Linked DNA regions of Prochlorococcus marinus XMU1402. The protein of the gene in region 1 interacts with the protein of each later gene in a pairwise test. Links are inferred from orthologs where the notes say so. Each region holds a gene or a part of one and is shown in the gene's direction. Other genes may lie near its edges.

The links. Proteins that work in one complex are often made in the same cells at the same time.
Region 2: the proteins of ftsZ (region 1) and rlmN interact in binary tests that used the Escherichia coli proteins (3 or more experiments, as listed by UniProt). The link is inferred for Prochlorococcus marinus XMU1402 from one-to-one orthologs.

Annotation. Positions count from the first base shown.
Region 1 is NZ_JAAORD010000002.1:236,794-241,509, forward strand. The notes cover bases 247-3,239. They hold ftsZ (cell division protein FtsZ), read left to right. Parts: upstream 247-1,181; coding sequence 1,182-2,297; downstream 2,298-3,239. Other genes in these bases: HA141_RS07425 (hypothetical protein), read left to right, coding at 247-280; HA141_RS07430 (cell division protein FtsQ/DivIB), read left to right, coding at 277-1,002; panB (3-methyl-2-oxobutanoate hydroxymethyltransferase), read left to right, coding at 2,454-3,227; hemW (radical SAM family heme chaperone HemW), read right to left, coding at 3,220-3,239. Outside these bases: more of HA141_RS07425, read left to right, coding at 1-246; more of hemW, read right to left, coding at 3,240-4,443; HA141_RS07455 (PIN/TRAM domain-containing protein), read left to right, coding at 4,540-4,716. UniProt on the Escherichia coli protein: Essential cell division protein that forms a contractile ring structure (Z ring) at the future cell division site. The regulation of the ring assembly controls the timing and the location of cell division.
Region 2 is NZ_JAAORD010000002.1:380,535-384,945, reverse strand. What follows is about bases 1-2,998. They hold rlmN (23S rRNA (adenine(2503)-C(2))-methyltransferase RlmN), read left to right. Parts: upstream 1-975; coding sequence 976-2,022; downstream 2,023-2,998. Other genes in these bases: HA141_RS08360 (HEAT repeat domain-containing protein), read left to right, coding at 2,233-2,998; HA141_RS09760 (hypothetical protein), read left to right, coding at 2,089-2,214; HA141_RS08370 (high light inducible protein), read left to right, coding at 794-946; HA141_RS08375 (DNA-directed RNA polymerase subunit beta'), read left to right, coding at 1-740. Outside these bases: more of HA141_RS08360, read left to right, coding at 2,999-3,000; HA141_RS08355 (DUF2997 domain-containing protein), read left to right, coding at 3,151-3,366; HA141_RS08350 (DUF1257 domain-containing protein), read left to right, coding at 3,353-3,745; HA141_RS08345 (ferredoxin), read left to right, coding at 3,755-4,114; HA141_RS08340 (aldo/keto reductase), read left to right, coding at 4,125-4,411.

The DNA of each region.
Region 1 (4,716 bases):
TAGTTCAAGTGCAGCTTCTCTAAAAAATGGGGAATTGAGATGGAGTGCATTTGAAGCTGGTACATTTGAAGAAAAAGATAGTTTCACAATCAAGAAACTAGAATTAGTTGAATTAATGGCCCTTACTTCAGGAGAAGCTCCGCTTACAAATGAATCTCAAGGAAAGTGCAGGTTGAGATTAGTAGGTAATGGGAAAGAGATGGATGTACCATTTTCAGATGCAGATCAAGCGAGAAAATGGATGGAGCAATTAATGGAAAAAGCTCGATGTGATTTGTGAAAAACGAGAAAAAAATTGACAATAAAAGCTTTTTGTTACTTATATTATTTTTATTTTCGACAAGCTTAATAAGCCTAAAAACAATAAAAAAGGTAAATATTCAGGACATTAGAATTACTGGAAGTGAATTATTCTCTCAGAATGATGTCGTAAAAAATTCATCTTTAAAATTTCCAATTCGATTAATTTTAATTAATGCGCATTTTTTAGAAAAAGAGTTAAAACAAAATTTATCACTCAAGAATGTCTCAGTCAGTAGACAAATATTTCCCTTTGGTTTGAAAGTTAATATTAAGACAAGAACTCCAATTGCTTATGGTGAGAGAATATTAGATGACAAAAAAATATCAGGATTTGTCGATAAAGATGGGATTTTTATAAATAAAAAAAATTTAGCAAATATAGATTTAAACAACTTAACAATACAAGTATTTGGTTGGAAAGATAAATTCAAAAAATTATTATCAGAAATATTTATTGCCCAAGAGAATTATGACTTTGAGATCGTCAAAATAACTTTTTCACCAAATGGGTTTCTAACTCTTGAGGAAATAAATTTAAAAACAATATTCTTAGGATTTAATCCCAATTTAATAAATTATCAATTACAAATAATTAATAACTTAAAAAATGAATTAAAGAAAAAAAATTTTTCTGAAAAAATTGATAGTATTGATCTTACGGATCCGAATAAACCTAAAATAAAAGTGTTCAAACCCTAATATTTGAGATAGGATTTTAATTTATTTTTCTTAATTATTGTAGTGTTGGTTTGGATTTAGCATTTAAAACAAAAATATTTATTAAATGAATATTTAAGGTTTTTCCTCAACAAATTCCTACATATGAGCTTACTAAGTTCATAATGCATCCAACACAAGTATTAGATCCCTATTCAGAGATGAGCTTCGGTAACAATCCTAACTTTGATCAATCAAAAGAAATCCTTCCAAGTCAAAATGCCAAAATTGAAGTAATTGGCGTTGGTGGAGGAGGAAGTAATGCTGTAAACAGGATGATTGATAGTGATCTTGATGGGGTTTCATTCAGAGTTCTTAATACTGACGCGCAAGCTTTACTGCAGTCCTCCGCAGACCGAAGAGTTCAATTAGGTCAGAATTTAACAAGGGGGCTTGGAGCGGGAGGAAATCCAAGTATCGGCCAAAAGGCTGCAGAAGAATCTAGAGATGAGCTTCAACAATCTTTAGAAGGATCGGACTTAGTATTTATAGCTGCAGGTATGGGTGGAGGTACAGGTACAGGAGCTGCTCCAGTTGTTGCCGAAGTTGCGAAACAAAGCGGTGCATTAACGATTGGAATAGTAACTAAACCTTTTTCCTTCGAAGGCAAAAGAAGGATGCGTCAAGCAGAAGAAGGAATAGCAAGATTAGCAGAAAATGTTGATACTCTTATTGTCATACCAAATGATCGATTAAAAGAAGTTTCTGCGGGAGCCTCAATTCAAGAAGCGTTCAGGAATGCGGATGATGTTTTAAGAATGGGAGTACAAGGTATAAGTGAAGTAATTACCCGCCCAGGTGAGGTAAATCTTGATTTCGCTGATGTGAGATCAGTTATGACTGAGGCTGGGACAGCTCTTCTTGGTGTTGGAATAGGATCAGGTCGGTCTAGAGCTATAGAGGCTGCTCAAGCTGCCATTAATAGTCCACTACTAGAAGCAGGAAGAATTGATGGAGCGAAAGGTTGTCTTGTAAATATTACTGGGGGTAGAGATTTGACTCTTGACGATGTGAACTCAGTTGGTGAAGTTATCAGTGATGTAGTGGATCAAGATGCAAATATAATCGTTGGTCAAGCTGTTAATGAAGATATGGATGGTGAGATACAAGTTACCGTCATTGCAACAGGTTTTGATACAAACCAACCATTGAAGCAACAAAGAATTAAAAATAGATTATCAAATCAATCTTTCTACAATGTTTCCGATAACAAAGATTCAGGAGCAAATATCCCAGAATTTTTGAAGTTAAGGCAAAATAAAAAAAATATAGATTAATAGTTAAAATAAAGTGACTCGGTTATCTCGCCTGCCTCAAGCATCCCTTGTGGCTGCTACCTTCCGGTCCTGACCAGGTTTAGGCGTTAAAACCGCGAAAGGCCGAGTCAGTGATATATTAGCAATTCTTGATTAAAAAAGATACATAAATTTCTTATGTTACCTTCAGACCTCGTTAAATATAAAAAAAAATCTCGAAAAATAATTGCATTAACTGCATGGGACTCAATATCAGGATCTATCGCAGAACAAGCTAACGTTGACCTTGTCTTAGTGGGAGATTCTCTAGCGATGGTCTGTTTGGGATATAAATCCACACTACCGTTAACTTTAGAAAATATAATTTATCATACTAATGCCGTTTCAAGAGGGTTTAAAAACAATGCTGAAGATCAACCTTTAGTCGTTTCAGACATGCCTTTTCTTACTTACCAATGCGGAGAAGATAAAGCAGTTGAATATGCAGGAAAAATTATTCAAAACACTTATGCAAAAGCAGTTAAGGTAGAGGGGGCTGAACCAGAAATACAAAAAGTTATTTCTAGATTAATAAGAATGGGAATCCCTGTTATGGGTCATATAGGGCTTACTCCGCAAAGTTATTTAAATCTTGGATTAAAGAAACAAGGAGAGAGCTTAGAAAGCCAAGAAAAAATTAAAAAAGAAGCCTCAATTCTTGAAAAATTAGGATGTTTTTCAATAGTTCTTGAACATATTCCTGAGTTGCTTGCTAAAGAAATACAAAGTAACTTAACAGTTCCTACGATTGGCATTGGTGCAGGTAATTATTGCGATGGGCAAGTAAGAGTTACTGCAGACTTGTTAGGCCTTAACGATGATCAACCTCCATTTTGCCAACCAATCATTCAAGGGAAGAAATTACTTAAAGATAAATTAAAAGAATGGGTTGCCTCTGAAAGACTTAACTAATAGAATCCCACCATTTAAACATTGAGATAAGAATTTGATTGCTTAACTCCATACCATTTGGATCACTTAAAAAGAATCTATTTCCCTTCATTACTAATAGTCCACTCTCAAGAAATCTTTCCCATTCATTGAGCAATTTTCTAAAGTTACTTTTAAATCTTTTATCTTCCCAATTTTGTTCTTTAAATAGTTTGTAAATATCTACACCCTCTTTGAGTCTCAAACCTAACATTATTTTCTCATCTAATTCACGATAAGCAAAATCATTATTAATGAGAGACCAATCTAGGTTAAGTTCGTATTGCCTTGTTACCCATTCTTTGTATTCTTTACTAACTCTTGGCCTAGTAAGTTTTTGTCCCCAGGGAGAACTAGTGGAACCTTGTCCAAAACTCCACCAGCCTAAGCCGCTCCAGTAAACTCTATTATGCCTAGATTGATGCCTAGGGAGACAATAGTTTGAAATTTCATATCTTGAGTAGCCTGAGTTTTTTAAAATTAATTGAGTTGATTTACTATTTCTAAAAGAATCTTCATCACTTGGAAGTTGTAATTTACCTAAATCAACTAATTTTTTAAAAACAGTTCCATTCTCAATATTTAGATCGTAAATGGATATATGCGGTGGTGAAAATGTTATTGCCTCTTTTAAATCTTCTTCCCATTCTCTTAATCCACTTTGGGGTAAGTTTTGAATTAAATCTAAGCTCCAGCTTTTTATTAAGCCAAAATTATAAGCTTTCTTCAACCATGAACAAGATTTTTTAGCATCTTCTCCCAAATGCCTCCTCCCAGATTTTTGAAGTATCGCATTATTAAAACTTTGAACTCCAAGACTAAATCTATTTATCCCAGCATTTATGAAACCATAAAGATCATCTTGATTAAAACTTGCTGGGTCAACCTCCATAGTGATTTCTGCACCATAGTCAACTCCATAATTTTCTTTAAAAAGATCAATTAACTCTTTAATTTGTAGGGGATCCAAGATTGATGGCGTACCGCCACCCACATAAATTGTCGAAAGAGGTGATTTATGCTTAATTGACAATATTTCTTTATATAAATAATTCAAATATTCTTTAACAGTTTTACTTCCATAACCTTGTAAAGTTTCAACTTTGTTTCCTAGTGGAATAACTGCGAAATCACAATAAAAGCACCTTCTATGGCAAAAAGGGATGTGCACATAAGCACTTCTTGGAAACTTATTCATAATTTAAATACATTTTTAAGCTCCAATAAAGTATTAAGGATCGAAAAAAATAAAATCCTTATTTACTCAATTAATAAATCCTAGTAGATTATAGATATGACAGATATCTTAGTATTAATTTTATTTGTATTGTCTGGGGCTGCTTCAGGATGGCTTGGCGTTGATTTATTGCCAGTAGACATACTAAAACAGGTATCTAATGTAGAGGGTTTTAGAATTGTTTTAGCAATAATCGGTTTTTTTATTGGATTAGCCGCTGGCTTTGTTTTTCTT
Region 2 (4,411 bases), 140 kb from region 1 along the record:
AACTACAAAGAAGTATGGTGAATGAAGTTCAAAACGTCTATAAGTCTCAGGGTGTTTCAATTGATGATAAACATATTGAGGTTATTGTAAGACAAATGACAAGTAAAGTCCGTATAGAAGATGCTGGGGATACTACTCTCTTACCAGGTGAACTTATAGAATTGAGGCAAGTGGAAGATACAAATCAAGCAATGGCAATTACAGGAGGAGCCCCAGCAGAGTTCACCCCTGTTTTGTTGGGTATAACTAAAGCTTCTCTCAATACAGATAGTTTTATATCAGCAGCTTCATTCCAAGAAACTACAAGGGTTCTCACAGAAGCTGCAATTGAAGGTAAATCTGATTGGTTGAGAGGTTTAAAAGAAAATGTTATTATCGGAAGATTAATACCTGCAGGCACTGGTTTTAGCGGATTTGTAGAGGAATTAGCTTCAGAAGCTGGTCCTCATCCTGATATCCTTGCGGAAGAATCTGGTGGATATAGAAGAGCACAGAACTTAAGACCAGATTATACAGTTGATATGCCACAATCACCTGCAGTAAGTTCTACTGCAATACTTGATGATCCTAGCGATGAAGATTTGGAAACTACTCGTAACAGACATGGAATAGATCCTTCTTCAAGTAATTTCGCTGCTTTTGCAAGACCAAGTGCTGAAAATCAATTTTCTGAAGATCAATTACCAGATCCTGCAGCATTAGAGGGATTACAGGAGGAGGGCCTTCTTTCTGATGAATAAATATTATCTATTATTATTTTTAGTTACTAGAATAAATTTTTAATTTACGAGTGATGATTAAGCCAGAGATTGTTCCCAAAAGAAAATTACCTCGTTATGGATTCCATTTTTATAATGAAAGACTTAATGGAAGAATGGCCATGATTGGATTTATTGCACTTATTCTTACAGAATTCTTTTTAAAACATGGTTTGCTGTTATGGTAAAAATAGTTCTGAACTAAAGACTTCATAATTTGAAAAATCTTCTTGGAAGTAGTATTAAAGATTTAGAAAATATAGCTTTAGATTATGGTCAGGCTGCTTTTAGAGGACGCCAAATTTACAGTTGGATATATAATTATAAAAATAAGAATAAAAATATAGAACAAATAGAAGTTTTACCTTTAGATTTTAGAAAAAAATTAAAGGATGATGGTTTTAAAGTAAACGAACTTTGTTTTCAAGAAAAAATATTGGCTAATGATGGCACTCTAAAGTTATTACTTTCTACAGGTGATCATGAAAGTATTGAATGTGTCGGCATACCAACTGAAAAAAGACTAACTGCATGTCTTTCGAGTCAAGTTGGATGCCCTATGGACTGTAAATTTTGCGCGACTGGGAAAGAAGGATTGAAGAGATCTTTAAAAGCGAGTGAAATCCTAGATCAAATTTTATTTATTGAAAATGTAATGAATAGAAAAGTGACTAATATTGTGTTCATGGGAATGGGTGAACCATTGTTGAATATTGAACAATTGCTTCTTTCAATAAGATCCATAAACGAGGATTTTCAGATTAGTCAGAGAAAGATAACTGTAAGCACAGTTGCTGTTCCAAAAATGATAAGTAAATTATCAGAAAAGTCTTTTCAAATTTTAGGTAATTGTCAATTTACATTAGCAATAAGCCTACATGCTTCAAACCAAAAAATAAGAGAAACGATAATACCAAGTGCTAAAAACTACAAGATCAGAAACATAATTGAAGATTCTAAGCAATTTGTAAAAGATACTGGTCGGAGGGTAAGTTTTGAATATCTAATGCTTAGTGGGGTTAATGATAAGTTAGAACATGCTAATGAATTGACAAATTTGCTAAAAGGTTTTCAATGTCACGTAAATCTAATACAGTACAACCAAATTGATGAGGTTGAATTTAAACGAGTATCTTTAAAAAATCTTCAATTATTTCAATCTAGACTTTCTAATAATGGCATTGCTGTTAGCCTCAGAAAAAGCAGAGGTCTAGACAAAAATGCTGCTTGTGGTCAGTTAAGACAAAATGCAAAAAATAAATGATAACCAAGGAAAAATTTTTAAAAGTATATTAAACAGGTTATTATTGACTTAATTAATTTTAAATCTTTGGGTTTTATTAAGACAAAAGTTTTACCTTTCGCTATCGTTGCACTTTTTGGGATTGCCTTCTTTGCAGTTAGTGCAAGAATTTGGTTGCCAGGAGATATGATGTCGCCTGCCCCCATGAATTAATATTTTTAGTATTTGAAAATGACACAAAATAAGGATCCTAAAAAAGAAAGCCTTGCTGAAATTGCAGTTGATCCAGATATTTTGGCTAAAGAATTGGCTTTAGAGATTGAAATAGATCCTTTAGAGCAAATTGATGAAGATAATTTTTCAAAAGGTTTAAACATAACTCAAGAGTGCAATGAAGCTTTAAAAATGCTTGAAGGCAACAGAGAAGAGAGAATACAAGGCTTAAGAATATTTTGTGAATATAGAGATAAAAGATCTTTCCCCCTTTTGTTACCATTACTCGATCAACCTTGTCCTGTTGAGAGAATGAGTGCAGTATATGCTTTAGGTCGTAATCCATGCCCTAGCGCAGTTAAGAAACTTGTCAGTCTATTGGAGACTGATGATAATGCTTATGTGAGAAGGGCAACTGCGTGGAGCTTAGCTAATTATGATGACCAAATTGTTTTAAAGCCATTAATTAGTGCTTTAAAGAATGATGTGGCTGCAGTAAGGTTATGGTCATCTAGTTCTTTAGCTGAAATTGGAAATGTTTCTTTCGAAAACGCTCAGTTAGCAGCAGAACAACTTTTTATAAGTTTAAAGATTGATAATGAATCTGGTGTAAGAAGTAATTGCATCTGGTCATTGTGCAGGCTGTATGAAAAATTAGATAATACATATCAAGAAAGTTTCGTTGATGAATGTACCAAAATAGCCCTTTTCGATAAGGAGCCATCTGTTATGGAAGAAGCAAAAACAGCCTTGGATTCAATGGGTATGCAAGGTTTTTATAATTAAAAAAACTAAATTTTTTTACTAGAACTTTGCAAAAAAAAAATTATTTATCAGATATTCAATATAAAAATTAAAATTATTTAACTTGTACCAACTGAAACAAAATATTTTCGTTATTCTATATAAAGTAAAAGTACTAAGTACTTGAATTTAATGCCTCAAAAAACATTGAGATTCAAAATTCATCAAGACGGAAGGGTTGAAGAGACTGTTGAGGGATTTATTGGTAATTCATGCAATGAAGCTACAAAGAATCTCGAAAACGCTCTCGGTAAAGTAACAGTAATGAATAAAACATCTGATGCTTTCCTCTCTAATCAAAGTGAAAACTTAACACAATTAAATAACGAATCTAATGTCACATTTTAGTACGATTAAAACCCAGCTCAAAGAAGCAGAGCCATTAATTAAAGCTTTAAATCATTTCGGTTATAGTATTAATCAAGAAGATAAGTTTGTAAAAGGATATAAAGGTCAATTCACAGCCGTTGATATAAGCATGAATTTACCTGGTGATACCCAAGTTGGATTTAAATGGGATAATAATTCTAATGCATATGAATTAGTTACTGACCTTGATCTATGGAAATTTGAGATTCCAGTAGAAAGATTTATCTCTAAAGTTACACAAATGTATGCTTACCAAACAATTGTTTCTAAAACTCAAGAAGATGGATATCAAATCGTAGAGCAAAAAAATAAAAATGATGGTTCTATTGAATTGGTCTTAACTAAGTGGGAAAACTAATGCCAAGATATGGATTTTACGGATCCATTTCATAATACCGAAGAAAATATTGAGATTACAGGCTATGAGCCCGTTTTGGGTGGTAAGTTAGCCGAAAAAGCTGTATGGGTTGATGAAGCAAAGTGTATTGGTTGTCAGTACTGTGTTCACGTCGCTTCGAACACTTTCACTGTTGATGAATTTCATGGTAGAAGTCGAGCTATTAGGCAAGATGGAGATAGCTCTGATGTTATACAAGAAGCAATAGATACATGCCCTGTTGATTGTATTCATTGGGTCAAATTCGAAGAATTAGATGATCTAGAGAATAGTCTCGATAGGGATATGTTTCAAACATTTGGAAAGCCACCGAGAATGAATAAGCACTAATATACAAAAGATGCAATATCGTAGATTTGGTAGAACCAATCTGAAGATTCCTATTTTATCTTTGGGTGGCATGAGATTTCAAAAAAGTTGGGATCAATTAGATTTCTCTGAGATTTCTTATAAAGAACAAAACAAAGTAGAGAATATTTTGAAACTGGCTAACAAATATGGCCTTAGTCATGTCGAAACTGCTAAGTATTATGGAACTTCTGAGGTGCAATTAGGAATGGGGTTTCAAAATACTAAAACAATTCCAAATATTATTCAAACAAAGGTCCCACCAAATATTGATCCGGA